Regions from separate parts of the Streptomyces sp. NPDC090442 genome, predicted to be linked through region 2. Evidence: riboswitches for the same ligand, from Rfam matches in the RefSeq annotation. Region 2 holds a riboswitch; each other region holds the start of a gene.
The links. A riboswitch is a leader RNA that binds a small molecule or an ion and turns the genes downstream of it on or off. The one in region 2 is predicted to bind cobalamin.
Positions count from the first base shown of each region.

Region 1: another riboswitch for cobalamin. It lies ahead of metE (5-methyltetrahydropteroyltriglutamate--homocysteine S-methyltransferase); the one in region 2 lies ahead of ACIQU6_RS19415 (ABC transporter substrate-binding protein).
Region 3: another riboswitch for cobalamin. It lies ahead of cobN (cobaltochelatase subunit CobN); the one in region 2 lies ahead of ACIQU6_RS19415 (ABC transporter substrate-binding protein).

Region 1 covers NZ_JBIVXW010000081.1:11,005-24,768, forward strand. Annotated here, with positions in the region: gene ACIQU6_RS37330 (ABC transporter ATP-binding protein) at 1-932, opposite strand, end outside; gene ACIQU6_RS37335 (ABC transporter permease) at 905-1,780, opposite strand; gene ACIQU6_RS37340 (putative leader peptide) at 2,105-2,200, opposite strand; gene ACIQU6_RS37345 (hypothetical protein) at 2,504-2,713, shown strand; gene ACIQU6_RS37350 (secondary thiamine-phosphate synthase enzyme YjbQ) at 2,827-3,249, shown strand; gene ACIQU6_RS37355 (serine hydrolase) at 3,663-4,430, shown strand; gene ACIQU6_RS37360 (AfsR/SARP family transcriptional regulator) at 4,658-7,591, opposite strand; gene ACIQU6_RS37365 (hypothetical protein) at 7,895-8,092, shown strand; gene cpt (chloramphenicol phosphotransferase CPT) at 8,247-8,780, shown strand; gene ACIQU6_RS37375 (DUF4190 domain-containing protein) at 8,965-9,849, shown strand; gene metE (5-methyltetrahydropteroyltriglutamate--homocysteine S-methyltransferase) at 9,991-12,300, opposite strand; cobalamin riboswitch at 12,510-12,730, opposite strand; gene ACIQU6_RS37385 (metal-dependent hydrolase) at 12,945-13,646, shown strand; gene ACIQU6_RS37390 (NlpC/P60 family protein) at 13,681-13,764, opposite strand, start outside.
Region 2 covers NZ_JBIVXW010000026.1:5,165-8,872, forward strand. Annotated here, with positions in the region: gene ACIQU6_RS19410 (ferric iron reductase) at 159-875, opposite strand; cobalamin riboswitch at 906-1,076, shown strand; gene ACIQU6_RS19415 (ABC transporter substrate-binding protein) at 1,113-2,099, shown strand; gene ACIQU6_RS19420 (FecCD family ABC transporter permease) at 2,096-3,121, shown strand; gene ACIQU6_RS19425 (ABC transporter ATP-binding protein) at 3,195-3,708, shown strand, end outside.
Region 3 covers NZ_JBIVXW010000001.1:133,182-146,945, reverse strand. Annotated here, with positions in the region: gene ACIQU6_RS00680 (NADP-dependent oxidoreductase) at 2-943, shown strand; gene ACIQU6_RS00675 (hypothetical protein) at 840-1,967, opposite strand; gene ACIQU6_RS00670 (cation diffusion facilitator family transporter) at 2,126-3,142, opposite strand; gene cbiE (precorrin-6y C5,15-methyltransferase (decarboxylating) subunit CbiE) at 3,670-4,971, shown strand; gene cobM (precorrin-4 C(11)-methyltransferase) at 4,993-5,760, shown strand; gene ACIQU6_RS00655 (hypothetical protein) at 5,906-6,250, shown strand; gene ACIQU6_RS00650 (cobalt-precorrin-5B (C(1))-methyltransferase) at 6,326-7,489, opposite strand; gene ACIQU6_RS00645 (cobalt-precorrin-6A reductase) at 7,507-8,277, shown strand; gene ACIQU6_RS00640 (precorrin-2 C(20)-methyltransferase) at 8,292-9,863, opposite strand; gene ACIQU6_RS00635 (precorrin-8X methylmutase) at 9,860-10,492, opposite strand; gene cobG (precorrin-3B synthase) at 10,489-12,015, opposite strand; cobalamin riboswitch at 12,099-12,251, shown strand; gene cobN (cobaltochelatase subunit CobN) at 12,284-13,764, shown strand, end outside.

The DNA of each region.
Region 1 (13,764 bases), on a different contig from region 2:
GGCGACCGCTCGCTCCCGCGACTCCCGTGGTCCGCGCGACCCCCGTCCGCGGCCGCGCTCTCCGCCGGCGTCGGCGACGCGCTTGGCCCGTCGTCCTCGTCCTCGTCCGCCACGCCCAGCCGGCCGAGCAGCCGGGCGCGCAGCTCCGCGAACCGCGGGTCGGTGACCTCCCGCGCCCGGGGCAGCGACACCTCCGTCTCGTAAGCGATCCGGCCCTCCTCCATCACCAGCACGCGATCGGCCAACAGGAGCGCCTCCTCCACGTCGTGGGTGACCAGCAGCACCGCGCAGCCCCGCTCCCGCCACAGCTCGGCCACCAGTCGCTGCGCCCTGATCCGGGTCAGCGCGTCGAGCGCCCCGAACGGCTCGTCGAGCAGCAACAGATCGGGATCGCGCACCAACGCCCGTGCCAGCGAGGCCCGTTGCGCCTCGCCACCGGAGAGCGTCTTCGGCCAGGCATCCGCCCGGTGTCCGAGCCCGACCTCCTCCAACGCCCTTACTGCATCCGCCCGTTGGGGTCGCCCCGGCAAACCCAGCAGCACGTTCCGCCAGACCCGTTTCCACGGCATCAACCGCGGTGCCTGGAACGCCACCGCCCGGCGTCGCGGAACCAGCACCTCGCCCCCGATCTCCCGGTCCAACCCGGCCAACACCCGCAACAACGTCGACTTCCCGCACCCGCTGCGCCCCAACAACGCCACGAACTCGCCGGCGCCGATCTCCAACCCCAGTCCGTCGACCACCCGCCGCCGGCCGAACTCCCTGACCAATCCCTGCACTTGGACGGCGAGGTCACGCGACCCCGCATGCTCCTCGGTACGGGTGGCGGGGTTGCCGGGGTTGCCGGGGGTGTCGGAGGTGTCGGAGGTGTCGGGGGTGCTGGGGGTGTCGGGGAGACGGGGACTCACTGCCCCGTGAACGTCGGTCGCCACTGCAACAACAGCCTTTCGAGGGTGCGGACAAGGAAATCGGCCAGCAGCCCGAGGACCGCGTAGACCACCAGGCAGACCACGATCACGTCGGTGCGGAAGAACTCCCGTGCCTGGTTCATCAGAAAACCCAGCCCGTCGTCGGCGTTGACCTGCTCGCCGAAGACCAGCGCCAGCCAGGCGGTCGCCAACGAGTACCGCAACCCGGTCATCGCGCCCGGCAACGCCCCGGGCAGCACCACGTGCCGGACCAGCCCCCACCGACCCAGCCCCAGCGAGGTCCCGGCCTCCACCAACTGCGCGTCCACGCCCCGGATTCCGGCGTACACGTTCAGATACAGATGGAACGCCACCCCGACCGAGATCAACGCGATCTTCGGGGCCTCTCCGATCCCCAGCCAGATGATGAAGAGCGGAATCACCCCCACCCACGGGATCGACCGCAGCATCTGCACCGTCGCGTCGACCAGGTCCTCGCCCAGCCGCGACAGCCCCGACACCAACGCCAACGCGACCCCGGCGACCCCGCCCAACACCAGCCCCACGACGACCCGTTGGAGCGACACGACCATCGCCGACGGCAGCGTCCCGTCCGCAACCATCCCGCCGGCCGTCCGCGCGATGTCCACCGGTGACGCCAACATGTCGGCCGGCAGCACCCCTCCGGAGCTCAACGCCTGCCACAACGCGACCAGTCCGACCGGTCCCACGGCCCGTCGGACCCACCGTGGCACCCGCCACCGCCGCGCGGACACCGGCACCACCCGGGACAACTCGACGACACCGCCCGCCGCCCCCGGCACCCCGACCGGAACCCGCCTGACCACGGCGACCTGCCCATCACCGCTCATCGACAACCCACCCACTCACCCGGGCGCCGGTCCCGCGCCGCACCGTGCCGCGACTCCGCACCCCCCACGCGGCCATCGCGCTCGGCACCAACGCACCCGACACCAAACGAAAGAACCCCAACGGGAGGACCCCCAGGGGGAATCAACCCAACGGAACGCGGCCTGACGGGAACCCCAACGACGGGAACCCCACGACAGGAACCCCAACGACAGGAATCCCACGGCAGGAACCCCAACGTCAGGAACCCCAACGACAGGAATCCCAACGACAGGGACTCCGATGTCAGGAATCCCACCGACAGGAACTCCGCTGAGAAACGAACGTCAGCAACAACAGCGGCCGCGGTGACGACACGCGGCGGACGCCACCCGCAGCAGGTCGATGTGACCGCGCGTGGTGAGCAGGGCTGACGTCAACATGTCGACGAACGTAGCCCGGTCCGCGAAGCAGGGTCAAACCCCCGTCTCGCCTGCTGGACCTTTGTTTCCACGGCATTGCAGGCCCGTTGCCCGCCCCTCCCCACGGTCAACTCCCCCTCGTGACGCGCCTCTTCCGCTTAAGGCCCCGGTGTGCACGGCGAGTGAAGAGACTGGCGATTCGCGCCCCAGGCCCCCCGTGACAGTGCAATCTGGACCATGACGGGGGTCATTCAAGGGGCTCCTGTCGCACCGCGCGCCCTGCGCGGTGCTCTTCGTCACCACAGGAAGAGGATGCTCGCCACCATGAGCAACACCCCCGGCATTGAGACCCGCGAAATCGCCGACGACGACCTCGACAACGTCGCGGGTGGTCTCTCCGTCAGCGGTTCGCTGGACGGCCTGACCGCCAAGTTCGCCCCGGGCCCCAACGGCGTGCCCGTCCTGACCGGCGGCTCCATAAAGTCCGTCAGCATCTCCGTCCAGGACATCCCGCTGGGCCCGATCGGCGGCTGAGACACACCACCACGCGTCGGCCTTCAGCACCCGTCAGCGGTCCTGAAGGCCGACGTTGTCGTATGCCCCAACACCCGTCGCGCCCCTTTCGGGAATCTTGAGAAGATCGCCCCATGCCCGAGAACTTCACGACGCGCGAGCTCGACATCCGAACCGGCTCACGGGAAACCGTCTACGACCTGACCCGCGAGTGTGAGTCCTTCCTGCGGGACGCCGCCCACGGACGGGACGGCCTGCTCAACGTCTTCACCCCGCACGCCACCATGGGCGTGGCCCTCCTGGAAACCGGCGCCGGCAGCGACGAGGACCTCCTGTCCGCCCTCCACGCCCTCCTCCCGGCCGACGACCGCTGGCAACACCGCCACGGCACCCCCGGCCACGGCCGCGACCACGTCCTCCCCGCCCTCGTCCCACCCCACGCCACCCTCCCGGTCCTCGCCGGCCATCTGGCCCTGGGCACTTGGCAATCGATCTGCCTGGTCGACACCAACGTCGACAACCCCCACCGCCGGGTGCGGTTGAGCTTCGTGGGGTGAGCCGAGAGCATCCTGGGATGGTCGCGCATTCTTCGCATCGTTCGCGTGCGGAACTGAGACCGGTACGTTCGCGTCGTGATGGGTGGTACGGGCGATCGCGTCGCGTGCCCGATGATCACGACTTTCGATCGAAGGGGCCTGCCGGCTACGGAAGTTGGCGGGCCCCGCGTCATGATGAACAGCGAAAGAACGAAGGAATGCCCCTCTTGTCCTCTCGGATATGTGTCCCTGTCGGTGGCGTGCGCCGGTCGTTGGCGGTGACGGCTCTCGTTGGAGTGTTCTCGTCGGTCACCGTGGCCGCCGGGCCGGCGAGCGCGGCCCCGGTCTCCGGGAACGGGGCGGCGACGCCCCGGGTTTTATGCACGTCCGCGAAGCCCGGTCTCGCTGACCAACTCGCCGAGGACATCAGCGCCGTGGTGAATTCCCCCGACGCCAAGGGGCACACCTCGGTCGCCTTGTACGACCGCACCACCAAGACCAGTTGCACGTTCGACGCCGACCGGCAACACGACTCGGCCAGTGTCGTCAAGACCATCGTGCTGGGCGCGCTGCTGCGCCAGGTCCAGGACGAGCACCGTGCATTGCGCGAAGCCGAGCGGACCCTTGCCACGAAAATGATCACGGCGTCGGACAACGACTCCACCACCGCTTTGTGGAAGCAGCTCGGCCTCACCCGTATCAAGGAGTTCCTGCGCCTGGCAGGGATGCGGCACACCGTTCCCGATCCCGACGGCTACTGGGGGCTGACCCAGATCAATGCCGCCGACCAGCTCACGCTGATGGAGCTGTTCACTGCCACGAATTCCGTCCTTGAAGATGACTCTCGGGCCTTCGCGCTGGATCTGATGAACCAGGTGATTCCCGCTCAGCGTTGGGGCGTTCCGGCCGGCGCGCCGAGCGGGGCGCGGGTCCATGTGAAGAACGGCTGGCTACAGCGCACCGGTGGCGGCTGGCGGGTGCACAGCGTTGGCGCATTCACCGGAGGCGACTACGACTACGGCCTTGTCGTCCTGACCTCGGACCATGCCAGCATGTCCGCCGGTGTGGGGGTGATAGAGGGCCTCGCGCGTAGGATCCACGCGGATGTCAACAAGACCCCCGCAAGTGCGGGCCACTCCCTGCGCAGCCGGTCTTTGCCCACCACTTCCGACGGTTCGCGCGTCCCTGAGAGTGGCCGGTAAGTGTGCCATGACTGGTCCTTGGCAGGGAATTTGCTTGGATTTCCGGATCTGGCTTAGGTGGGCTTTAGGGAATTCCGACGCGTAAACGGAGAAGGCCCCGACCGTGCTGGAGGATGTGAAAATGCTGGTCGGGGCCGACATCCTGGCAGTTGTGATCGACGGTGGTTGTCGCCGGACCGTCGCGGGCGGTTTTCTTGGGCGGTTGCCTGAACCGCCGGAGGGCCGGATCAGCTTTTCGGGGCGAGGAGCAGGTCCGCTTCGGGGGAGTCGAGGGTTTCGCGGAGGGACTGCGCTTCCTGTCGGCAGGCGTGGGCTCGGTCGTGGTGGCCGAGGTCGGTGAGGGCCGCTCCGAGGAGGGTCAGTGTGTTGGCACGGAGCCAGGTGTTGTCGGTAGGCCGTAGAACGGCCAGTGACTGTTCTGCCAGGCTCGCGGCCTGTGCGGGATGGCCTGCGGCGAGGCGAACCTCGGCCATCTGGCGCAGGGTGAGAGCCTCCCACACGTGTCGTCGGGCGTTGTGGAAGACCCCAAGGGAGCGGGTGAGGTGGTCCGTTGCCGCGTCGCGTTGGCGGGTGCTCGCGAGGGCCGTGCCCAGGGCTAGACGGGCCGTGGCGGCGGGTACGTCGTCGCCCAGGCGGTCGTAGCGGGTGAGGGCGTCCCGGGCCGCGTCGAGCGCGCCGTTCGTGTCTCCCTGGGCCAGGCGCAGTCGGGAGAGACGCGTCAGTGTGGCTGCCGTACCGGACTCGTCTTCCGTCTTGTTGAAGCCTTCGAGGGCGCTGAGGAGCGAGTGTTCGGCGTCGGGCAGGTGGCCTCGGCCGATGGCGGCCGAGCCGAGGATGTCGAGTGCCCAGGGCTGCAGGGCTGCCTCGCCGGTTTCCTGAGCCAGTGCCGCTGCCTGCTCGGCCTCGTCGTGTGCCTGGTCGAAGCGGCCTTGAACGAGGTGCGCGTCGGCCAGCGCCATACGGGCGAGTGCCGCGTCCCGGGGGCTTCGGGCCGCGTCCCGGACCGCCTCCGCCGCGCTGACGTAGGCGCGTCCGCTGACCCCGGACCCCGCGAGGGCTTCCCTCGTCACCCACAACAGGTCGGCGGCGAAACCCACTTGGCCCTCGGCCGCCGCGCCCCGCGCGCACGCGAGGAGGTTGTCCGCCTCCCCGTACAGCCAGTCCCGGGCTCCGTGGAGGTCCTGGAAGGGGTGGTCGGGTGGCTCCGTGGGCCCGGGCGGTCGACCGAGCAGTGGGTGGTGGGCGGGGTGCTCCATCGAGTACACCGCGGTCGAGGCAGACAGGTAGAAGTCCCGTAGGCGTGATTGGGCTGCCTTGCGTGTCTCGGTGGGCTCGTCGTGTTCGGCGCGGGAGTGCGCGTGGAGGCGGACGAGGTTGTGGAAGCGGTAGCGGCCGGGTGATGTGGACTGCAGTAGTGAGAGGTCGACGAGTGATTCGAGGGCTCTCTCGGTCTCGTCAACGGGGTGGTCGAGCAGTGCGGTTGCGGCGGGGAGCGAGATGTCGGGGCCGTGGGCCAGGCCGAGCAGGCGGAAGGCGCGGGCCGCGCTCGGGGGAAGTTGTTCGTAGCCGCGGTCGAAGGCGGCCCGTAGCGAGAGGTCGCCGGCGAGGAGTTCGTCCAGGCGGCGTTGTTCGACGGTGAGTTTGTGGGCGAGTACGGAGACGGTCCAGGTGCGGCGGGACGCCAGGCGGGAGGCGGCGATCCGGAGGGCCAGCGGATGACCACCGCAGGCCGCGACGACGACCTTGGCGGGGTCGAGTTCGGACCGGACCCGGGCCTCGCCCACGATCCTGGTGAAGAGCGTCAGGGCTTCCCTCGGCGACAGGACGTCGAGGTCGTCGACCAGGCGGGCGCCGGCGAGGCCGATCAGGTGGCTGCGTCCGGTGATGAGGGTCGCGCACCCCTCCGTTCCCGGCAGCAACGGGCGGACCTGGGCGGCGTCTCGGGCGTCGTCGAGGAGGACGAGGACGCGGCGTCCGGTGAGCATGGTGCGGTACCAGGCCGCGCGGGCCTCCAGACCGTCCGGGATCTCGCTGACGGGCATGCCCAGTGCGCGGAGGAACACTCCCAGGATGCCCTCCGGAGCGACCGGCTGCGAGGTCGAGCCCCGGAGGTCGGCGTAGAGCTGGCCGTCCGGGAAGTGTTCCCGTACGGCGTGTGCGACGTGGACGGCCAGGGCCGTCTTGCCGATCCCGGCGAGGCCGGCTACCGACCAGACCGCCATCAGGGATCCGCCGTCGAGCTGCGCGGCCTGTAGTTCTTCGGTGAGTTGGTGCACCACGGCCGAGCGGCCGGTGAAGTCGGGTACGGGGGCGGGGAGTTGGCTTGGACGCGGGAGTCCGGCGCGCTCGGTGGTCGGCTCCTGTGGGGCCTGCCTCGACAACTCGGGGTCGGCCCGTAGCATGCGCATGTGCAGTTCGGACAGTTGGGCGCGGGGGTCCACGCCCAACTCGTCAGAGAGCAACCTTCGGACGTCCGCATAGACGGCCAGAGCCTCCGCCTGGCGGCCGCTGCGGTACAGGGCGAGCATCAGCAGTTCGCGCAGGCGCTCGCGCAGGGGGTGCGCGGCGGTCAGCGCGGTGAGTTCGGTGACTGCCTCGGAGTGACGACCGGCCTCCAGGTCCAACTCCAGTCGCTCTTCGGTGAGGTGGAGTCGCCACTCGTACAGTTGCGTCCGCTGGATCTCCGCGAACGGGCCGGGAACCCCCGCCAGCGGCTCGCCCTCCCACAGGTCCAGTGCCGCCGAGATCAGTCGGTGTGCCGACGCCCGGTCGCCGCTGCTCGCCGCCCGCTCCGCCTCCTCCGCCAACCGCTCGGCCTCGCGGAGATCCAACGACGCGTCCGGCACCCGGATGCCGTAGCCGCCCGACTCGCTGACGACCACCTCCGGTCCCAGCGCCTTGCGCAGCCGCGAGGCGTAGGTACGGATGCCGGGCATGGCGCTGTGCGGCGGCTCGTCGCCCCACAGGCAGTCGACCAGCTCCGGAATGGTGGCGATGCCGCCCCGGCGGAGCAACAGTGCGGCCAGCAGCGCGCGTTGCTGTGGGCTGCCGACGGGCAGGGGCTCGTTGCCGCGCCAGGCCCGTACCGGGCCGAGCACGGCGAAGCGGAGTTGCGTCTCCGGCATCGCCGTCACCCCCTCCCGGCAACCGTACATCGCCATCGAGGGTACGTATATGGATCGTATATCTGGTGGTGAGAGGCTTGTCGCTCACACAGTCTCTTCGGCTTGCCCAGCCCGGAGTTGACGAGGGCAGTGGATCCCGGGGCGGCATCCCCGGGCCCTGCTCCTCCTGTGCGTTCTCTCAACTCTGGCCCACCGAGGGCCACTTGGACTACTGTCCCCTCCAACGTCACGTCGCCGCAAGCGATTCGGGCTCACCATGCCACGAGCCGTGTACGGACGCTCCGCCGCGCGTGTCGCTGATCCGGGCTGGGCACGTCCGCACAAGAGAAGAGAGCTGTCATGCACGCATTGGGTCCACCGTGGGTCCTGGCCGGGGTGGTTGTCGCCCTGGCCTATTTCGTTCTCGTGGGCTATCTGGCCAAGACGCTGCGGTCCACCCGCCGACTCCCCGTGGTCATCACGGCCATCACGGGCCTGGTCGGCGCGCTCCCCGCGATTCTGTACGCGCTGTACTACGCGCTCACCGCGGCGAGTTGACGCGTCGCTGAGCGCCGGTAGGCGCGGGGATACGGCCGTGGGCGCGCACTTCCGCCGCCTCCGTCATGCCGGGCGGGCTGGCGGTTGGGGTGTGCGCCCCCGAGCCGGAGGAAATCCGTTTCGGTGGTGCCGTGCCGCCTACTACCGTGTCGCCGTGCTGACTCAGGTGATCGTGCTCAACGGTGGTTCCAGCTCGGGGAAGTCCGGGATCGTGCGGTGCCTGCAGGCGGTGTTGCCGGAACCGTGGCTGGCGCTCGGGACGGACGCGCTGGTGGCCGCGATGCCCGCGTCGATGCGGGCGGCGAGCGGTGGCATCGCGTTCGCGCCGGACGGTGAGGTGGTCGTCGGGTCGGAGTTCCGGGCGGTGGAGGCGGCCTGGGCCGAGGGGGTCGCCGCGATGGCCCGGGCGGGCGCCCGGATCATTCTCGACGAGGTGTTTCTCGCGGGAGCGGATTCCCAACGACGGTGGCAGAAGGTGCTGGGGGAGCTGCGGGTGCTGTGGGTGGGCGTCAGGTGTGACGGTGCGGTTGCCGCCGGCCGCGAGGTGGCGCGGGGTGACCGGATCGTCGGGATGGCCGCGTCCCAGGCCGAGGCGGTGCACCGGGGCATGGTCTACGACCTGGAGGTGGACACCGCGCGCGCCGAGTCCATGGAGTGCGCGCGGATCATCGCCGCGCAGGTGACGTGAGGGTGAGGGGCGTGGGGTGGGGGCGCTCGACTTCCTTCGCGGGTGCGCAACACCCCAGGGGCGCAGGGGAGTTGAGCGGGAGCTGAGCGAGAAGTAATAAAAGAGTAAAACTCCTGGTAGGGTCGGAAATTCACCGAATGAGGTGACCTGAACTGACTTGAACTGCCTGGCTGAAGGAATCCGCATGACCACGCCCGTCTCTCCCGACGGTCCCGCGTCCGGGGAACCGTCGTCGCCGGACCGCGACCCGTGGGCCCCGCCGAGCGCGGAGGGTGTCACCCACGAGCCGCCGCGGGCGCCCTATGTGCGGGCGGTCGGGGTGGCGCAGCCCAGCAACGGCATGGGCGTCGCGGCCCTGGTGCTCGGCCTGGTCGGTTGCGCCCTCGGGGTGTTCATCGTCCTGTTCTGGATGTCCTGGGTGCCGGCGGTGTTGGCCGTGATCTTCGGCGGCGTCGGGCTGAGCCAGGCGCGCTCCGGCCGGGCGACCAACAAGGGTATGGCGATCGCCGGCCTCGTCCTCGGCATCTTCGGTCTCCTCGCGGCGGTGGCGAGCGCGGTGCTCACCGCCGTGCTGGTTGATGACGCCCCTACGCGCATCAAGGAGGTCAAGACCGAGCAGCGGGCCGAGAAGAAGGCGGCCGAGGAGTCGGCGGCCGCCGAGGAGAAGGCCCGGCACCTGTCCTTCGGCGAGCCGTACACCTTCGAGAACGGGCTGAAGGTCACGGTCGCCAAGCCCGAGCCGTTCGAGCCGGACGCGTTCGCCAACGGGCACGCCAAGGGGAACAAGGCCGTCCAGGTCACCGTCACCGTGGTCAACACCAGCAGCAAGCGGATCTCCGTCGAGACCGGGCTGCCCGACGTCAACGACGCGAAGGGTGCGTCGGCGGAGCTGGTGATCGACGGGAGCGGGCGACAGAAGGTCATCACCGGGTACGTCCTCCCCGGCAAGGACGTGGTGGGCAAGTACGCCTTCTCGCTGCCGGCCGACGCGGCCGACCGGATGGAGGTCGAGTTCACCCCGGACGCGTTGGAGTGGGACGACGCGTACTGGAGCGGTCCCACCTCCTGACCGATCACCCCACGCACACGTCACTCCGACCGATGCCAACTCCCCCCTCAAGGGGGTGGCATGACGTCAGACGGGAGCGCGCCCGCCCCGGCCAGGTTGCCGGGGCGGGCGCGCTCTTCTGCGTCCTTCCGCGGGTGCGGTCTACAACTCGGCGCGCACCGTGCGGGCCGCGGTGACGAGGTGTTCGAGGGAGGAGCGGACCTCGGGCCAGTCGCGGGTCTTCAGCCCGCAGTCGGGGTTGACCCAGAGGCGTTCGGCGGGGATGGCCCGCAGGCCGATGCGGAGCAGGTCCGCCGCCTCCTCCGTGCTCGGCACCCGGGGCGAGTGGATGTCGTACACGCCGGGGCCGGCCTCGCGCGGGTAGCCGTGGGCGGTGAGTTCGCGGGCGACCTGCATGTGGGAGCGGGTCGCCTCCAGGCTGATGACGTCGGCGTCGAGGTCGTCGATGGCCTGCACGATGTCGCCGAACTCGGCGTAGCACATATGGGTGTGGATCTGGGTGTCCGGGCGCACCCCGGCGGTGGTGAGGCGGAACGCCTCGGTGGCCCAGTCCAGGTAGGCGGGGCGGTCGGCGGTGCGCAGCGGCAGGGTCTCGCGCAGCGCGGGCTCGTCGACCTGGATGACGGACGTGCCGGCCGCCTCCAGGTCGCGCACCTCGTCGCGCAGGGCGAGGGCGACCTGCCGCGCGGTCTCGCCGAGCGGCTGGTCGTCGCGGACGAAGGACCAGGCGAGCATGGTGACCGGGCCGGTGAGCATGCCCTTGACCGGGCGCTCGGTGAGCGACTGGGCGTAGGTCGTCCAACGGACCGTCATGGGCTCGGGACGGGAGATGTCGCCGGCCAGGATCGGCGGGCGGACGTAGCGGGTGCCGTAGGACTGGACCCAGCCGTGCCGGGTGGCGAGGTAGCCGGTGAGCTGCTCGGCGAAGTACTGGACCATGTCGTTGCGTTCGGGCTCGCCGTGGACCAGCACGTCCAGTCCGGTCTTCTCCTGGAAGGAGATGACCTCGCGGATCTCGTCCCTGATGCGCTCCTCGTAGCCAGCGGTGTCGATGCGGCCGGCGCGCAGGTCGGCGCGAGCGGCCCGCAGTTCGCCGGTCTGCGGGAAGGAGCCGATGGTGGTGGTCGGCAGCAGCGGCAGGCCGAGATGGGCGCGCTGGGCGGCGGTCCGCTCCGCGTACGGCTGGGAGCGGCGCGCGTCGGCCTCGGTGACCGCCGCGGTGCGGCCCCGCACCCCCTGGTCGTGGGTGATCGGGGAGCTGGCCCGGGACGCCAGGTCGGCGCGGTTGGCGGCCAGTTCGCTGGCGATGGCGTCGGTGCCGCGGGTCAGGCCCTTGGCGAGAGTGACGAGCTCGGCGGTCTTCTGGCGGGCGAAGGCGAGCCAGCGCCGGATCTGCGGCTCGATGTCCCGCTCTAGCGACGCGTCGAGCGGGACGTGCAACAGGGAGCAGGAGGCGGCCACGTCGACCCGGTCGGCCAGCCCCAGCAGGGTGCCGAGCACGGACAGCGACCGCTCCAGGTCGTTGACCCAGATGTTGCGGCCGTTGACGACGCCGGCGACCAGGCGCTTGCCGGGCAGGCCGCCGACGGCGGCGAGGGCGTCGAGGTTGCCGGCGGCCGCCTCCGTGAAGTCCAGCGCGAGTCCGTCGACCGGGGCCTTGGCCAGCACCGGGAGGGCGTCGCCGAGCCGGTCGAAGTACGAGGCGACCAGCAGCTTGGGTCGGTCGGCGAGGGCGCCCAGGGAGCGGTAGGCGCGCTCCGCGGCGTTCAGTTGGGCCGGGGTGCGGTCCTGGACGAGGGCGGGCTCGTCGAGCTGCACCCACTCCGCGCCGGCCGCGCGCAGGTCCGCGAGGACCTCGGCGTACACCGGCAGCAGCCGGTCGAGGAGGGTGAGCGGGTCGAAGCCGTCGGCCACGCCGGGGGCCGGCTTGGCGAGCAGGAGGTAGCTGACCGGGCCGACCAGGACCGGCCGGGCGGTCAGGCCCAGGGCGAGGGCCTCCTTGAATTCCGTGACCTGCTTGGTGGAGTCGGCCGAGAAGACGGTGTCCGGGCCCAACTCGGGGACCAGGTAGTGGTAGTTGGTGTCGAACCACTTGGTCATCTCCAGGGGCGCGGCGTCCTGGGTGCCGCGGGCCATGGCGAAGTAGCCGTCCAGGGGGTCGGCGGCGACGGCCGCGCGGTGGCGCTCGGGGACCGCGCCGACCATGACGCTGGCGTCCAGGACGTGGTCGTAGTACGAGAAGTCGCCCGTCGGGACCTCGTCGATGCCGGCCTCGGCCAGCTCCTGCCAGGTGGTGCGGCGCAGTTCGGCGGCGGTGGCGCGCAGTGCGTCCGCGGTGACCCGGCCCTTCCAGTAGCCCTCGATGGCCTTCTTCAGTTCCCGGTGCCGGCCCTGACGCGGGTAGCCGTACACGGTGGCCCGTGCTGCCGCGGCTGCGGACTTGGTGGTCACGGAGATCTCCTTCGCGAGATGAATCCCTGAGATCCCGGGAACGGGACGAGAGCGCGAAGGGTGACGGAACGCACCGGATGCGGCGGCCCGTATGGCGCGGCGCATGGCATGGCGCGCGACACGGGCACCGTCTGGTGCCTGCTCCCCGGGCGGTGTCCGGGGTGCTCCCGACCCGCCCTCGAAGGTCACCGGGAAACCGTGCACGGATCGTCCGCACGCGGGCAGTTGGCAGGTCTTCGGACTCGCGGGCGCGCCTCGTGTCTCACCAGGCACCTAGTGGCCGTCGCTTCCCAGACCCGGGTGGGTCCAGTGCGTATGACGGCGGTCGTTCCCGCTCACCGCTGCGGGGCAGTCCCGGATTCTCACCGGGTTCCCTCTTGCGACGCCTCCCGCCTGGCGGACGGGGCGAACCAGCTGCACCGGTCACCTTACGGTGCGGAGCCGTGACGCGCTGGATGTCGTCCAGCATTCGGATGGTGAGATGGGACAAGTGCCCGTCGGGATTGAACGGGGCGCGGAGGGGTAACGACCCGCGGTCGCGCTTCGCCGCCCTGTGGCGCCGCCGCCGTGATCGCGCTGGTACCGTCTCCGCCGTGGCTGAGGGCGCGTCAACGACGCGCCACATACGGGGAGGACGACGCACCATGATGGGTCATTCGCATGCGGTGAGCGGCGCGCTGCTCTTCGCGGGTACCACGCCGTTCCTGCCACCGCTGCTGATGCACACCCACCTGATGCCCCAGGAGATCCTGATGGGCACCGTGCTGTGCGCCGGCGCCGCGCTCCTGCCCGACCTGGACCACCACGACGGCACCATCGCCAACTTCCTCGGCCCGGTTTCCAAGATCCTGTGCCGGTTCGTGGCCTGGATCTCCGGCGGGCACCGCCACGCCACCCACTCGCTGTTCTTCGTGGCACTGATGACCTTCGGCAGCTGGGCCGGCGTGACGTACCTGGGCCGGCCCTTCACCCTGGGCATGACCTTCTTCCTGCTGGCCCTCGCGGTGCGCGCGCTCAACCTCTGCCCGCCCGGCCACGGCTTCTCCGCCTGGGCGACGATCGTCGCCATGGCCGGGATAGGGACCGGGGTCATCGCCAAGTTCATCCCGTCGGCGCCCGGTTGGCTGCCGTACGCCATCGGGCTCGGCTGTCTGGCCCACCTGCTCGGCGACTCCATCACGAAGATGGGCGCGCCGTGGCTGTGGCCGCTGAAGACGCGCTACGAGATCGTCCTCATCAAGCACAGCGGCAACAAGGTGGAGACGGAGATACTGACCCCGATCATGGGTGTCGCCACCGTCGTCCTGCTCTGGTTCACGGCGCTGTCCCCGCACTCCATCAGCTAGCCGCCGCCCCTGTCGGGCCGCAACGTCCCCGGTCTCAGAGGCGCTTGGCGTTGCGCAGGAGCTGGGCGTAGAAGCCGTTGCCATCGAGCCGGGACACGCCGCCCTTGTCGCCGATGGT
Region 2 (3,708 bases):
CCCCCCGAATCTGGTCTGCCCCGTCGTTGCAACGTAGCGCCGGCACTCAAAAGCAGGGCAAACGGACGGTCAGGTTTCGTCCAGGAGACGCGGTGGACTACCGTCATCGACGTTCGACGATGATCGATGCCGGGTGCCGGCGGTCCACGGCCCCGGAGTCACCGGTCGCGGCCGCGCAGCACGCAGTCCCCGCATGGCGAAACGCCGGACTTGCGGTGGTAGAGGCAGCAACTCAAGCGCCGATAGCCGAAGTTGGGCCGCGGCGAACCGGGTATCCAGGTGCCCAGTCCCGCATGTCGGTCGTGCTCGGTGAGTGCCGCGCCCAGCTCCCGGGCCCGTTCCGTCAGGTCGGGACGGGCCGCGGTCACGGCGCCGAGCGCCTCGGCCACCGTGGACGCGGAGTTGCCCCACAGCACCCGCGGGGAGATCGGCAGCAGCTCCCGCAGCCCGTCCGCGACCGGCTCCAGCAGGCGCAGGCCCCGTGCGTACACCGCGGCCGGTGTCGCGTCGCGGTGCACGGCGGGCCGGGCGCAGTGCAGCGGCACCGCGCCGCCCGGCGCGGGGAGCCAGGCAAGCGTGTCGGGGGAGAGGTCGAGCAGGGCGTCGTGGCAGAGGTGGGAGCCGATCAGCGGGGACCAGACCCGGGCCGCCAGGCCCTGGAACATCACCGAGGTCGCCACCCGCCGTTCCACCGGGGCCAGGCGGTGCGCGACGCCGTCGACCCGGTCGGCGAGCGCGACGCGGTCGGTCGCCAACTCGGCCCAGGGGCGGGCCTGGAAGGGAACCGCACCCGTACCGACGTCGAAGAAGCGGCCGAGGCCGGCGAGTTGCGACAGGATCCGCGGGGCGCGGTCGGTGTCGGGGGAGGCAGCCATGGCCGGACATCCTGTCACACGCCAGGAAAACCGACCCCTTAGAATGTCGGCGGATGCCAGGAAGCCGGTGCAAATCCGGCGCGGTCGCGCCACTGTGACCGGGGAGCGAACCTCACCAAAAGGCCACGGCCGCAAGGCGGGAAGGCCGAGGGGAGCGTTGATCCGGGAGTCAGGAGACTGGCCCACTGCCGTACCCCGACTCCGGCCCGGTTCCGGTGAGAGGATCTCCCCTTCGTCATGCGCATACGCGTGCTTCCCGGCCTGGCCGCGGCCCTCAGCCTGCTGCTGGTGGCCGGTTGTGGCTCCGCCACTTCCCAGACCCGCCCGACCTCCTCGGCGCCCGCCGCCAAGGGCTTTCCGTACACCGTGCACAACTGCGGCGTCACCACCACCTACCAGCGCCCACCGACCCGGTCGGTGACGCTCAACCAGCACGCCACGGAGATCATGCTGGCGTTGGGACTCCAGAAATCCATGGTCGGCACCGCCTACCGCGACGACACCGTGCTGCCGCAGTACCGGGCCGCCTACGACGGGATCAAGGTGCTGGCCAAGCGGTACCCCGACGAGGAGACGCTGCTGTCCGCCGAACCGGACTTCGTCTACGGCGGTTTCGCCAGCGCCTTCGACCAGTCCCAGGGCCGCGGCCGGCCCACGCTCGGCAAGGCCGGCATCGACACCTACCTCAACATCGAGAACTGCCCCGGCGGACCGGTGACCCAGGAGACCGACGACCGCGAGATCCGCACCATCGGCCGGATCTTCGGAGTGCCGGACCGGGCCGAGAAACTGATCGCCTCCCAGCACCGCACCCTGGACGGCGTCGCGTCCCGACTGGCCGGCACCCAACCGGTCAGGACGTTCGTCTACGACAGCGGGGAACAGACCGCGTTCACCGCGGGCGGCGCCGGCATCGGCAACGACATGGTCAAGCGGGCCGGTGGCGGCAACGTCTTCGCCGACCTCAAGAAGACCTTCGGCAACGTCTCCTTCGAGCAGGTCGCCCAGCGCGCCCCCGAGGTCATCGTGCTCTACGACTACGGTGACACCCCGGTCTCCGCCAAGAAGGACTTCCTGCTCTCCCAGCCCGCCCTGAAGGACGTGCCGGCCATCCGTCACCAGCGGTTCGCCGTACTGCCGTTGAGCTCGACGGTGTTGGGCGTGCGGGTGCCGGCGGCCGTCGAGACACTGGCCCGGCAGCTCCATCCGGACTCCTTCCGGTGACCCGATTCCGGTACGGGGCGGTGGTGGCCGGCCTGGCCGTCCTGCTGCTGGCGGCGGCCACCTGCGCGGTCGCGCTCGGCTCGGTCGCGGTGCCGCCCGGGGAGGTCTGGCGCATCCTGGCCCACCGGGTCGTGCCGTCCCTGGTCGACGCCGACTGGCCGCGGGTACGGGAGACCATCGTGATGGACGTCCGGATGCCCCGGGTGCTGCTCGGCGCCACGGTGGGCGCCGGACTGTCGGTCTGCGGCATGGCGCTCCAGGCACTGGTCCGCAACCCACTGGCCGATCCCGGCCTGTTGGGCATCTCCTCGGGCGCCGGCGTCGGCGCGGTCCTGGTGGTCGTCTGCGGCGTCACGGTCTTCGGCCACTACTCGGTCTCCGCCGCCGCGTTCCTGGGCGGACTGGCGGCCCTGCTGATCGTCTACGCCCTGGCGCGGGCCGGCGGACGGATGACCACGGTCCGCCTGATCCTCGCCGGCGTCGCCACCGGACAGGTCCTGTCGGCCGTCGCCAGCTTCCTGATCGTCACCTCCGACCAGGCGCAGAAGGCCCAGTCGGCGCTCCAGTGGATGCTCGGCGGACTGGGCGGCACCGGCTGGGACGCCCTGTGGCTGCCGGCCGCCGTCGTACTGCTCGGCACCGTCGCCCTGTTGGGCACCGCCAGGCACCTCAACGTACTGCTGGCCGGTGACGAGGCAGCCGCCGCACTGGGGTTGAACGTCGGTCGCTTCCGGGCCCTGCTCTTCGTCCTGTGCGCCCTGCTGACCGGGGTCATGGTGGCGGTCAGCGGAGCGATCGGCTTCGTCGGCCTGATGATGCCGCACATCACCCGGCTGTTGGTCGGCGCCAACCACCGCCGCGCCCTGCCCGTCGCCGCGCTGCTCGGCGCGGTCTTCCTGATCGGTGCGGACCTGCTCGCCCGTACGGTGATCAGCCCCGAGGAGATCCCCGTGGGCATCGTCACCGCCCTGGCCGGCGGTCCCACCTTCCTGTGGCTGATGTACCGCAAGGGTCTGGCATGAGCGAGCACAGCGAGCGACTCGTGGGAAGGTGCGCGCCTGGCGCGTGCGACGGCGAGCGAAGGGAGGTTTCGGCATGAGCGAACTGCGCATCGAGTCGGTGACCGTCGAGGTGGCCGGCCGCACCCTGGTCGACGGCGTCTCGCTACGGGCCGGACCGGGCGAGGTGGTCGGCCTGGTCGGTCCGAACGGAGCGGGCAAGTCCACCCTGCTGCGCACCTGTTACCGGGCCCTGCGGCCGAGCTCCGGCCGCGTCCTGCTCGACGGCACGGACATCCGGAGCCTGCCGGCCCGCCACGTCGCCCGCACGCTCGCCGCGGTACTCCAGGAGATGCCCTCCGACTTCGGCCTGACCACCCGGGACGTGGTGGCGATGGGGCGCGCCCCCTACCGCCGGGCGTTCCAGGCGGACGGCCGGGACGACACCGAGGCCGTCGACTCCGCGCTGGCATCCCTGGGCGTCGCCGAACTGGCCGACCGACGCTTCGACCGGCTCTCCGGCGGTGAGAAGCAACGCGTGCTGATCGCCCGGGCATTGGCCCAACAACCGTCGGTCATGGTGCTCGACGAGCCGACCAACCACCTGGACC
Region 3 (13,764 bases), on a different contig from region 2:
CATGAGAGCCGTAGCAATCAACGCCTTCGGTGAGGACCCGCAGCTGATGGAGCTGCCGCAGCCTGAGCCGGGACCCGGTGAGGTCCTGGTGCGGTTGGCCGCGGCCGGCCTTAACCCGATCGACTGGAAGCTGGCCGACGGCCACTTCGGGAAGGCCGTGCAGGCCACCTTCCCCCTGGTGCTGGGAGCGGACGGGGCGGGGGAGGTGGTCGCGGTGGGAAGTGGCGTACGGCGGTTCACCGTGGGGGACCCGGTGTTCGGCCAGTTCCAGCGGCCCGAGCGGGGCGGCGGTTCCTACGCCGAGTTCGCCGCGGCCCGGGAGGGCGACATCGCGCTGGCCGCCCGCAGCGTGACCTACGCGACCTCGGCGGCCGTGCCGACGGCCGGGATGACCGCATACAACCTCATCGAGGAGACCCGGGTCGGTGAGGGGCGGCGGGTACTGATCGTCGGTGCGACCGGCGGGGTCGGCACCTTCGCCACCCAGATCGCGGCCGGTCGCGGCGCCGAGGTCATCGCCACCGCCCGCCCCGCCAAGGCGGAGTTGATGCGTACGTTGGGCGCCGCGGAGACCGTCGACCACACCGCGGGCCCGATCGCCGACCAGGTTCTCGCGGCCCACCCGGAAGGGGTGGACGTGCTGATCGACATGACCAGCGACGCCAAGGGCTTCGTCGAGATGACCCGGGCCGTGCGGGACGGCGGGGTGGCGGTCTCGCTGATCGGTGCCGCCGACGCCGATGTCCTGACCGAACACAATCTGCGCGGCTTCAACTTCGTCAACCGCCCCTCCCCCCAACTCCTGGAGATCCTCGCCGGGCACCTCGACGCGGGGCGCCTCACGGTCCTGGTGGGCCTCGAAGTCCCCCTGGAGGAGGCCCCGGGGGCGCTGGCGGCCAGCCGCACCGGGCGGGCGCAGGGGAAGACCGTCCTGGCGATCTGAGCCGGGCGGCCCGGGACGTCGCCTCGGGGCCCGGCACCGTCCGCGGTCGATGCTTGGGCACCGTCGTGCGGCGGAGGCGGGCGGCCAGCGGGCCGGCCGTGGCGAGGGCGATGACCAGCGCGGCCGTGCCGATCGTGGTCCACACACCGGTGCGCAGGGAGGCGGTCAGGGCGTCGGTGTAGGCGTCGGCGGCGGGGCGGGAGATCGCGGTGGGCAGGGCGTCCAGGAGGCGGGTGCGGAGCAGCGCCAGCACCGCGGACAGCAGGGCGCAGGCCAGCGCGCAGCCGAGCGCGGTGCCGACCAGCGCGCGGCGTCGGCGGCGGACGAGCAGCAGTCCGGCCAGGAGGCAGAGGGCGGCGGCCGGCGGCAGCAGCCGGGCACCGGTGCGCGCGGCCTGGAAGCCGGTCCGGAGGCGGGGCACGTCGGGGGACTTGAGCAGCACGATCGAGGTGCCGGTGGGCGGCACGTGGCGAACGATGTCGATGCCCAGGCCGTTGCCGGCGAGTTGGTGCCGCACGCGGGCGAGGACCGGTGCGAGGTCGAGGGTGACGGGGCCGTTGCCGGAGGTGGTGAGGGTGCCGTCCAGGGTCCGGTGGGCGGTGCGGTGCACCCCGGTCCAGAGCGCGGGGAACGTGCGGGCGGTGACGACCTGACGCACCTGTTTGTCCACGAACTCGCGGATGCCGAGGGTGAACTTCCGTCGTAGCGCGGGTCGTTCGGCGCAGGGGACGACCTTGAGCAGTCCGTCGAGCCGGACGTGCGGCATCACGCCGTTGGTGACGTCGTGGACGATGGCGTCCTGGACGGCGGGGTTGTCGGCGAGCGGGGCGACCGTGGCCACATAGCGGTCGGTGTCGGTGAGTTCGGTGCGGGCCCAGGCGGCGGCCAAGCTCAGCGGCAGCAGCAGCGTTCCGAGCACCAGCAGCGCTCCGCCGGCCAGTGAGCGGGCCCGGCGCGGCCGTCCCGGCGGGCAACGTGCCTCCGCCTCCCGGCCGTCGGCGCGTGCGGGTGCACTCGCTGACATCGCGTCGCAGTCCTTCCTGCCCCGGCGGTTGCTGCCACCCTCCAGGCAAGTCGGTGCGGGGGGCGGTCGCGAGCGGGGCCGGTGCCAACGGGTGACCGCGGGGACGTGCGGCGGCACGGCGCTCGCGCGGTGCTCAGCCGGACCGTCGGGGCGCGGGGTCAGTGCCGGTGCGGTCCGGGGCGGTGGACGGGGCCGTGGGAGTCGTCGCAGTGGCTGCCGGACGGCTGCGCGGGGCCGGGCCCGGGGCCCAGGGTGAGCAGCTCGTCCTCGTCCTGTTCGCCGAGGTGGTCGACCTGGAGGGTGGCGTGGGTGATGCCGTACTCCGTGCGCAACAGCTCCTGGAGGCTGCGGCGGACCTTGTGGCAGTCGCCGCCCGGGGCCACGAGGATATGCGCGGACAGCGCGGGCTGCCCGGAGGTGATCTGCCAGATGTGCAGGTCGTGCACCTCCACGACCTGCTCGGCGGCGACGAGGTGGTCGCCCAGCGCGTCCGGGTCGATCCCGGCCGGCGCGGCCTCCATGAAGATCCGGCCGGACTCCCGTACCAGCCCCGTGCCGGCCTTCAGCATCAGCGCGACGACGACCAGCGAGGCGATCGCGTCGGCCCGGGCGAAGCCCGTGGTCAGCACGATCAGCCCGGAGATCGCGGTGGCGATGAAGCCGAACAGGTCGGTGAGGATGTGCTGGTAGGCGCCCTCGACGTTCAGGCTGGAGCGGTTGGCCTTCGACAGGAACCAGGTGCAGATCAGGTTCACCACGACACCGGACAGCGCGGTGATCACCACCAGGCCGCCGGTGACCTCGGGTGGCGAGATCAACCGCTGGACCGCCTCGTAGGCCAGCCAGAGGGAGAGCACCAGCAAGGTGATGCCGTTGGCCTGCGCGGAGAGGATCTCGGCGCGTTTGAGGCCGTAGGTGTAGCCGCCCCGCGCGGGCTTGGCGGCCAGGCGCATCGCCACCAGGGCCAGCACGATCGAGACCGCGTCGGTCAGCATGTGGGCCGCGTCCGAGATCAGCGCCAGCGACTGCGCCAGGAAACCGATGACGACCTCGATCGCCATGTAGGCGGTCAGCAGGATGAGCGCGGCCCGCAGCCAGCGCCGGTCGGCGTCGGGGGAGACCCCGTGGGCGTGGCTGTGTGCATGGCTGTGCCCACTGTGGGCGTGCTCGGTCATGGCGCGCTCCTTCTCGGCTCCACCTTGCTCGTCGCTGCGAAGCAAACCGCACTTCGGCGAAAGATCCAAAGGCTGCATCGGTGACCGTTGTCATTACCGTCGAACGGGCTATCGTGCCTGGTCAGAGCGGTGTCTTGCGGGAGCGCACGGGCGGCGGCGGGATCCGGTCACGGAGCGGAGCGTCCGGCGTTTCGCGGGAGACACCCGGTTTCACGTGAAACATGTGTGCGGTCTCACGGCGGGCAGTGGCGACCGGGCGGGAGAAAAGAGGACAGCGCGCGGATCCCCCTCGCGCGCTGTCCGGTCCATGGCCGGGCCCGCCTCGTTCCGGGCCCCCGGACAGTAATAGCAAGTAATTGCGCATCGCGTGCAAGATGGTGCGGGGTGGGCGCACCGGGACGTGCCGCGGCGCGGGGGACCTCCCCGGAAGCCGCGACGGCCCGGCCGGTCAGTAGAGTTCGGCACCCGTCCCCCGACGGGACTCCGCTCCGCAAGACCCGCCCCTTCGCGCCCCGAGGTACCCCGCCGTGACTCCCCCGCTTCCGCTCTCCGTCGTTGGTATCGGGGCCGATGGCTGGGACGGGTTGGCGCCGGCCGCGCGGCGGGAGTTGGGCGCGGCCGAGGTACTGATCGGCGGGGCGCGACAGTTGGCGTTGCTGCCGGACGCGTGCACGGGCGAGCGGGTGGCGTGGCCCTCGCCGCTGCGACCCGCGGTCCCCGAACTGCTCGCGGCGCACGCCAGACGGCGGGTCTGCGTGCTGGCCAGTGGGGACCCGATGTTCTACGGGATCGGGCGGACCCTGACCGAGGTGATGGCGGAGGACCCCGCGGTGCGGCGGCCGCTGCGGGTGGTGCCGCATCCGTCGTCGGTGGCGTACGCCTGCGCCCGGTTGGGCTGGGCGGTGGAGGACGCCGAGGTCGTCACGCTCGTCGGACGGCCCGCGGAGAACCTGGTGCGGGCGCTGCACGACGGGCGGCGGGTGCTGGTGCTGTCGGCCGGGGCCGGGACGCCCGGCGAGGTCGCGGCGCTGCTGCGGGCGCGGGGCTTCGGCCCGAGCCGGATGCGGGTGTGGGAGCAACTCGGCGGCCCGCGCGAGCGGTTGGTCGAGGGCACCGCGCGGGCGTGGGACGCACCCGCCGGCGACCCGCTCAACGTGATCGCGCTGGACTGCACGCGGGAGCCGGACGCCCCGCGGCTGCCGGTCGTGCCCGGGCTCCCCGACGACGCCTACGAGCACGACGGCCAGTTGACCAAGCGCCACATCCGGGCGGCCACGCTGGCCGCGCTCGCCCCCGCGCCCGGCGAACTCCTCTGGGACGTCGGCGGCGGCTCCGGCTCCATCGCCGTCGAATGGCTGCGCGCGCACCGCAGTTGCCGGGCGGTCAGCGTCGAACGGGACGCGGCGCGGGCGGCGCGGATCGACCGCAACGCGCGGGCGCTCGGCGTCCCGGGCCTCCGGGTGGTGCACGGGGCGGCGCCCGCCGCGCTGGCCGAACTGCCCTCGCCGGACGCGGTGTTCATCGGTGGCGGGCTGACCGCGCCGGGGTTGCTGGACGCCTGCTGGGAGGCGCTGCCCCCGGGCGGCCGGCTGGTCGCGAACACCGTGACGCTGGAGTCCGAGGCGCTGCTGACCGAGTGGTACCGGCGGCACGGCGGCGAGTTGGTGCGGCTCGCGGTCGCCCACGCGGTGCCGGTCGGCGGCTTCACGGGGTGGCGGCAGGCGATGCCGGTCACCCAGTGGTCGGCGGCGAAGCCCGCGCGGCCCGGTGCGCCGGAGCCCGGCCCGCGGGGGGCCGCCGCGCCGTCCCGTCCCCAGGACCCTTCGTAACCTCCCCAGGAGACCGACAGCATGACCGTTCACTTCATCGGCGCGGGCCCCGGTGCCGCCGACCTGATCACCCTGCGCGGCGCCCGCACCCTCGCCTCCTGCGGGGTGTGCCTCTACGCGGGGAGCCTGGTGCCGCGCGAACTCCTCGCCGCATGCCCGCCCGGGGCCCGGCTGATCGACACCGCGCAGCTCGACCTGGACGCGATCACCGCGGAGCTGGTCCGGGCGCACGAGGAGGGGCACGACGTCGCCCGACTGCACTCCGGTGACCCGTCCGTCTTCAGCGCGGTGGCCGAGCAGATGCGCCGGCTGGACGCGGCGGGGGTGCCCTACGAGGTCGTGCCGGGCGTGCCGGCGTTCGCCGCGGCGGCGGCCGCCCTCAAGCGCGAACTGACGGTGCCCACCGTCGGCCAGACCGTCGTCCTCACCCGCGTCGCCCAGCGCGCCACGCCCATGCCGGACGGCGAGGACCTGGCGACCCTGGGCCGCAGTGGGGCGCTGCTGGTGCTGCACCTCGCGGCGATGTACGTCGACCGGATCGTGGACGAACTGCTGCCGCACTACGGCGCGGACTGCCCGGCAGCCGTCGTGGCGATGGCCTCCCGGCCCGAGGAGCTCGTCCTGCGCGGCACGCTCGGCGACATCGCCGGGCAGGTGAAGGCCGCCGGGGTGGTCCGGACCGCAGTGATCATGGTCGGCCGCACCCTGGGGGCCGAGCAGTTCCGCGACAGCCACCTCTACTCGCCGGAGCGGGAGCGGCCGCACGCACCCTGCGGCGAGGGCGCCTGAGGAGGCGTCAAGAGCCGCGCATACCTGGCCTATCCGACTGAATTGTATGACCGCATCGGGGTGAAAGTCTGTTTTCCCGACCTCGGACGCCGGTAAGGAAGCGTCGACACCCAGGGGGATCCGACGCTAAAGGAGCATGTCCACGATGCGTACCAGAATGGCCGCCGGCGCGGTCGTCGCCGCGACCCTACTGACCCTCACCGGTAGCACTGTCGCCAGTGCCAACGGCAAGGACAACCAGCCCCGGTTGAAGGACAGCCCCATCCAGATGGTCGCCTGTGCCCTTGGGACCGCACTGGGCTCGCTCACCGGCGGGGACGCCACCTGTGTGCGGGACCGGATGGATCGGGCCCGCGAGGACCAACGCCGGAAGGGGCAGCGTAAGGACAAGCTCGGTCGCGGCGCCGGGCGCGCGGACGAGATGGGGCGTTCCAGCGGCACCGGCCGTGAGGACGGCCTGGGCACCGGGGAGATGCTGCCGCGGATGTGACGAGCGGCGTACGGCGGGGGCCGGGTCCTGGCCGGCCGGCGTGGGTTTCACGTGAAACCTCCAGCGCCGGCCGCGCTAGGCACCCGGCCCCCGCGGCTCCGCCCGGCCCACCACCAGTCCCGCCCGGTCGATGCAGACGACGTCGACCGCGACCGGCGCGCCGCGCAGGACGGCCAGCGACTCGTCCCGGGCCGTGGCCGCCACCAGGTCGCCGAGCGGAACGCCGGCCGCCGTGCACAACTGGAGTGCGGCGAGGCCGGTGTTGGCGCCGGCCACCGCCTCCGCCAGCGCCTCGTCGGCACCGCCGCGCCGGGCCAGCTCGGCCAGGAAGCCCTTGTCCACCTGGGACCGTGCCGAGTGCAGGTCCAGGTGCCCGGCCGCCAACTTGGAGAGCTTGGCGAAGCCGCCGCAGATCGTCAGCCGGTCGACGGGGTGGCGGCGGATGTACTTGAGCACCGCCCCCGCGAAGTCCCCCATGTCCAGCAGCGCGTCCTCCGGCAGATGGTGCAGGGCGACCGCGACCTTCTCCGACGTCGAGCCGGTGCAGCCGGCGACGTGCCGCCGGCCCGCGGCCCGGGCCACGTCCACCCCGCGCCGGATCGAGTCGATCCACGCCGAGCAGGAGTACGGCACGACGATCCCGGTCGTCCCCAGGATCGACAGCCCGCCCAGGATGCCCAGGCGCGGGTTCCAGGTGCTGCGTGCGATCTCCTCGCCGTGGTCGACGGAGATCGTGACCTCGACGTCCGCGGTCGCGCCGGGTCCGCGGTGCGCCTCCGCGACCCGCGTCAGATGCTCCCGGATCAGTTGGCGCGGTACGGGATTGATGGCGGGTTCGCCGACGTCCAGCGGGAGTCCGGGGCGGGTGACCGTGCCCACGCCGGGGCCCGCCCGGTAGACCACGCCGGTCCCGGCCGGCAGCGCCCGTACCGTGGCGCGCACCAGCGCCCCGTGCGTCACATCGGGATCGTCCCCGGCGTCCTTCACCACCCCGGCCATGGCGGTGGCAGGTTCCGGCCCGGCGGCGGTCAGTTCCTCGACGGCGAGTGCGAAGGCCGGCGTCTGCCCCTTCGGCAGCGTGATGGTGACCGGGTCCGGGAACTCGCCGCTCAGCAGCGCGGTGTAGGCGGCCGTGCCGGCCGCGGTCGCGCACGCCCCGGTGGTCCACCCGTGCCGCAGCCCGGTGTGCGCGAGCTGTGCGCTGCGGCCTCCCGTACCCTTCGGTTGCGTTTCACCCACGGAGGATCCCGCCGCTCATGTCGTCCGCACCCGTCCATGACTCCGTCCGCCATGCGTTGATCCTCGGCGGCACCACGGAGGCCCGCCGGCTGGCCGCGGCGTTGGCGGCGGAGCCGGGGGTGCGGGTGACGAGTTCACTGGCCGGTCGGGTGGCGGCGCCGCGGCTGCCCGCCGGGGAGGTGCGCATCGGTGGGTTCGGCGGCCCCGAGGGCCTGGCCCGCTGGCTGCGGGAGCACGCGGTGGACGCGCTCATCGACGCCACCCATCCTTTCGCCGGCACGATCAGTTTCCATGCGGCCCGGGCTGCCGCCTGCGCCCATGTTCCCCTGTTGGCGCTCCGCCGCCCCGGTTGGGGCGCGCAGCCCGGCGACGTCTGGCACCCGGTCCCCACCCTCGCCGAGGCCGCCGCCGTCCTGCCCGCGCTCGGCGGCCGGGTCTTCCTGACCACCGGCCGGATGGGGCTGGCGCACTTCGCCCACCTCACGGACCAGTGGTTCCTGGTCAGGTCGGTGGACGCGCCCGAGCCCCCGCACCCGCCCCGGATGACCACGCTCCTGGACCGCGGCCCGTTCACCCTCGACGGGGAACGGGAGTTGCTGCGCCGCCACCGCATCGACGTCCTGGTGACGAAGGACAGCGGCGCCGCGGCGACCGCGCCCAAGCTGGCCGCCGCCCGGGAGGCAGGGGTGCCGGTGGTGGTCGTCCAGCGGCCACCGGTCCCGGAGGGCGTGCCGGTGGCCGCGGAACCGGACGCGGCGGTGGAGTGGGTGCGGGCGCTGCTCGGCTGACGCCCCGTGAGGGGTCAGCGCTCCGGGTACCGCCGCGGCGTCCAGACCGCCTCCGTGCCGTCGTCGCGCCGCACCCGCTGTGTCTGTGACGAGCCGACCAGCAGGATCGTGCGCATGTCGACCTGGGTGGGATCGAGGTCGGTGAGCGGGACGGTGCGCAGCGACTCCTCGGGGCCGCCGATGTCGCGGGCGAGCATGACCGGGGTGTCCGGCGCGCGGTGCTCCAGCAGGACGTCCCGGGCCTTGGCCACCTGCCAAGTGCGGCTGCGGGAACCGGGGTTGTAGAGGGCCAGCGCCAGGTCGGCGGCGGCCGCCGCGCGCAGCCGTTCGGCGATCACCTCCCAGGGCTTGAGCCGGTCGGAGAGCGAGATCACCGCGTAGTCGTGGCCCAAGGGGGCGCCGGCGCGGGCGGCGGCGGCGTTGGCGGCCGTGACACCGGGCAGCACCCGCACCGGGACGGAGCGGTAGGGCTCCCGGGACGCTACTTCGAGGACCGCGGTGGCCATCGCGAAGATGCCCGGGTCGCCGCCGGAGACCACCGCCACCCGGCGGCCCCGGCGGGCCAGGTCGAGGGCGAACTCGGCGCGCTCGGACTCGACCTTGTTGTCGGAGGCGTGCCGGCGCTGGCCCGGGCGCACCGGGACGCGGTCCAGGTACGTGGCGTAGCCGACGAGGTCGGCGGCGGCGGCCAGGGCGCCGCGGGATTCCGGGGTGAGCCAGCGCGGCCCGGCCGGCCCGGTGCCCACCACGACCACCTCGCCGGCGTCCGTGGCGGCCGGCTCCGGCTCCTCGGTCGCGGTGGCGATGCGGCTGGGGACGACCGCGACGGAGAAGTACGGAACGCTGTCGGCGTCGACGTCGGACAGCGCGCCGGTGCGCTCCCCGGCCATCGTGGCGCGCTCGACGTAGCGGGCCTCCGGCATCCGGCCGGAGCGCTCCAGGGCGCGGCGGACGGTGGGGAAGGTGCGGCCCAGCTTCATCACCACCGCGGAGTCGGTGGCGCTCAGACGGGCCGTCAGCTCCTCCTCGGACAGCGTGCCGGGGAGGACGGTCAGTACCTCGTCGGCCTCGGTGAGGGGGGTGCCCAGCCGGGCCGCGGCGGCGTTGATGGAGGTGACGCCGGGCACGACCTCGGTGGGGTAGCGGTGCGCCAGCCGCTTGTGCATGTGCTGGTACGAGCCGTAGAAGAGCGGGTCGCCCTCGGAGAGCACCGCGACCGTGCGGCCGGCGTCGAGATGGGCCGCGAGCCGCGCCGCCGCCGCCTCGTAGAACTCGTCCAGGGCGCCGCGGTAGCCGCCGGGGTGGTCGGTCGACTCGGTGGTGACCGGGTAGACCAGGGCCTCCTCGACGTGGTCCGGGCGGAGGTGCCGGGCGGCGATGGAGCGCGCGATGGAGCGGCCGTGCCGGGCGCTGTGGTACGCCACCACATCGGCCTCGGCGATGACCTCCACCGCCCGCACGGTCATCAGGGACGGGTCGCCGGGGCCGAGGCCGACGCCGTAGAGGCGCCCGGCGGAGTGCCGCGGGGAGTGCGCGGCCGGCTGGTCCGGCGCGCCGCTGTGGGACTGCTGCTCGCGCACGCTCACTCCTCCTCGCTCGCCAGGGCGTTGAGCGCCGCCGCGGCCATGGCGCTGCCGCCGCGCCGCCCGCGCACCACGATGTGCTCCAGCTTCGACGGGTGGCCGATCAGCGCGTCCTTGGACTCGGCCGCGCCTATGAAGCCGACCGGGATGCCGAGGACGGCGGCGGGGCGCGGCGCCCCCTCCTCGATCATTTCGAGGAACCGGAAGAGGGCGGTGGGGGCGTTGCCGAAGGCGACCACGGCGCCCTCCAGCCGGTCCCGCCACAGTTCGAGCGCGGCGGCGCTGCGCGTGGTGCCCATCCGGGCGGCCAGCTCCGGAACGGCCGGATCGCCGAGGGTGCACAGCACCTCGTTGTCCGCGGGCAGTCGCCTGCGGGTCACGCCGCTGGCCACCATGGTGGCGTCGCACAGGATCGGCGCACCGGCGCGCAGCGCGGCCCGGGCACTGGCCACGACGCCCGGGGTGAAGGCCAGATCGCGGACGAGATCGACCATGCCGCAGGCGTGGATCATGCGGACCGCGACCCGGCTGACATCGGCGGGCAGTTCGGACAGGTCCGCCTCGGCGCGGATGGTGGCGAAGGACTGGCGGTAGATGGCCGCCCCGTCCTTTTCGTAGTCGAACGCGGTCACTTGAGCCTCGGGGTCGTGGGTTGAGGGGTGGAAGGGGGGCGTGGGGCGTCGGCGGAGGGTGCCAAGTCCCGTGTGTCCGCGGCCGGTTCGGCCCGTACGCGGGAAGCCGGGTCCTGTGGTGTTTCACGTGAAACGGCGCTCGGTCGGGGCGTTTCACGTGAAACATCCGTCGGGGCGGGGGAGTTGGGGCGCACGGCGGTGGTGCGGTATCCGTCGGGCGTCGCCAGGACGTCGATCCAGGCGCCGTGCGGATGCCCGCAGCGCCGTGCACAGCCCGACCAGTGGACAGGCGGGCCGACGGGCGGGGTGGACCCGTCCGCCGGGACGGGCCGGCCCGCGGCGAGGGCGGCCGACGCATCCCCCCGCACGTCCGTCAGGGACTTGGCGCAGCCGGGGAGGCCGGTGCAGGCGGTGACCCCGCGCCACGGGGAGGCCGGGTCGGTGACCAGACCGGCGGCGGCGAGCTCGCCCAGCCGTCGGTCCGCCGCGCTCGCCGGCAGGCCGGGGACGACGATGCCGCGCCAGGGCGTGAGGCGCAGCGCGCCGGAGCCGTCCGCCGCGGCGACCTCGGCCAGCAGCCGCCACTGGGCCGCGGTCAGCCGGCCGAGCGGCGCCAGGACCACCAGGGCGCGGCGGCCGTCCGGGCCCTCGACCGGGCCGGGGACGGTGGCATCGGCGTACGGCACCGCCGGCCGCGGGCCGGGCGCCGCGGGGTATGTGGCGGGCTCGGCGGTGATGCCCGCGGCCCGCAGTGCGCCGCGCACGTCGTGGACGGTGAGCGGGCGCGCGGCGGGGAGTTCGGTGACCCGCCAGGCGCCGCTGTCGCTCTCCGCCGCGGCGGAGAGGAAGGTCTCGGCGGCGATCAGCGCCGCCCGCGGGACGTCGTCCGCCGCGATCCGCAGCGCCGCCGGGTCCGCACCGACGCGGAGCAACGCCCCGTGCCCGGACGCGGCCCCCGGCGCGAACGCGGTGCCCGCCGGAGCCCGTCGGCCGGATTCTGCGAGCAAGGTCACATCGCCGCCGAGCCCCGCCACATCGCCCCGCCCGTCGTCGAGGGCGAACAGGAAACGGCCCGAAAGGGCCGTCGCCGGCTCGCTCGCGCACAGCAGCGCGTCCAGGCTCCGGGCCCACCACCGCACGTCGGAGGGGGTGTGGTGGTCCAGCCCGGCCAGCGGCGAGGCCAGTACGTTGCGGATCCGCTCATGACGTACCGACGGCAGCAGCCCGGCGTCGGCGAGGAGGGCGGCCAGGCGGTCGGCGCAGTCGTCGGGCAGGCCGCGGAGTTCGACGTTGCCGCGGGAGGTGAGCGAGAGGTGACCGTCGCCGAGGCGCTCTGCGGCGTCCGCCAGCGCGCGGGCCTGGTCTGCCGTCAAGTCCCCTGCGGGCAGCCGGACTCGGGCCAGTTCGCCGTCGGCGGCGGAGTGCAGCCGCAGCGCTCCCGGGCAGGCGTCACCGCGGTCCCGCACGGGCGGTCCGGCCCGGTCGGGGCGTCGAGAGGGGGAGGGCGGCATGGCGGCGAGCATACCTACGCGTCGGATCCCGGAACCGGGGCGAGGGGGGCGTACGGGCGGCCCCTCCAGGCGCGCTCCCGCGGCCCGGCCGCAGCCCTTACTATGCAGGTCGGCGGGTCGGCTGACCCGCCGGACGCCAGCGACGGCGCCAAGGGAGGAAGCCCGGTGAGAATCCGGCGCGGTCCCGCCACTGTGAACCCGGCCAGCGCCGGGTGAGCCAGGAACTCCCGCCGTCCATACGACCACCCGGGGCGTGGAATCCCCGAGGAAGGGCTGCGCCGTGATCCTGCTGCTGTCGACCTCCGACACCGATCTGCTCAGCGCCCGCGCGGCCACGGGGCCCGTGCCGTACCGGCTCGCCAACCCCGCCCGCCTCGACGTCGCCGAACTCCCCGGGCTCCTGGAGGGCACCGACCTCGTCGTGGTCCGCCTGCTCGGCGGCATCCGCGCCTGGGAGGACGGCCTGGACGTGCTGCTGGCCGCGGACCAGCACCGCCCGGTCGTCGTGCTCACCGGTGAACAGGCCCCCGACGCCCAGTTGATGGAGGCGTCCACGGTCCCGGTCGGCATCGCGGCCGAGGCTCACGCCTACCTCGCGCACGGCGGCCCGGCCAACCTCGACCAACTGGCCCGGTTCCTCAGCGACACCGTGCTGCTCACCGGCCACGGCTTCGAGCCGCCCGCGGCCGCGCCGTCCTGGGGCCCGCTGGAGCGTCCCGCCTCGGAGGCGACCGGTCCGAGGGTGGCCGTGCTCTACTACCGCGCCCACCACATGAGCGGCAACACCCGCTTCGTCCACGACCTCTGCGACCAGATCGAGCGGGCCGGCGGCCGGCCGACGCCGCTCTTCGTCGCCTCGTTGCGCGCCCCCGAGACGGAGTTGATCGAGGAGCTGCGCGGGGTCGACGCCATCGTGACCACCGTCCTGGCGGCCGGCGGCACCAAGCCCGCCGAGGCGTCCGCGGGCGGCGACGACGAGTCCTGGGACGCCGGCGCGCTGGCCGCCCTGGACGTGCCGATCCTCCAGGCGCTCTGCCTGACCGGGTCGCGGGCCGACTGGGAGGCGAACGACGAGGGGCTCTCGCCGCTCGACGCCGCCTCGCAGATCGCCGTGCCCGAGTTCGACGGGCGGCTGATCACCGTGCCGTTCTCGTTCAAGGAGATCGACGAGGACGGCCTCCCGGTCTACGCCGCCGACCCCGAACGGGCCGCCCGGGTCGCCGGGATCGCCGTCCGGCACGCCCGGTTGCGGCACATCCCGGCCGCCGAGAAGCGGCTGGCGCTGGTGCTGTCGGCGTACCCCACCAAGCACTCCCGGATCGGCAACGCGGTCGGCCTGGACACCCCGGCCAGCGCCGTCGAGCTGCTGCGCCGCCTCCGGTCCGAGGGCTACGACTTCGGCACCGAGCCGGTCCCGGGCCTGGCGTCCGGCGACGGCGACGAGCTGATCTACGCCCTCATCGAGGCCGGCGGCCACGACCAGGAGTGGCTGACCGAGGAGCAGTTGGCCCGCAACCCGGTCCGGATACCGGCCGCCGACTACCGCCGCTGGTACGCCACGCTGCCGCAGGCGCTCCGCGACTCCGTGGAGGAGCACTGGGGCCCGCCGCCCGGCGAGATGTTCGTCGACCGCAGCCGGAACCCCGAGGGCGACATCGTGCTGGCCGCCCTGCGCCGCGGCAACCTGCTGATCCTCATCCAGCCGCCGCGCGGCTTCGGCGAGAACCCGATCGCGATCTACCACGACCCCGATCTCCCGCC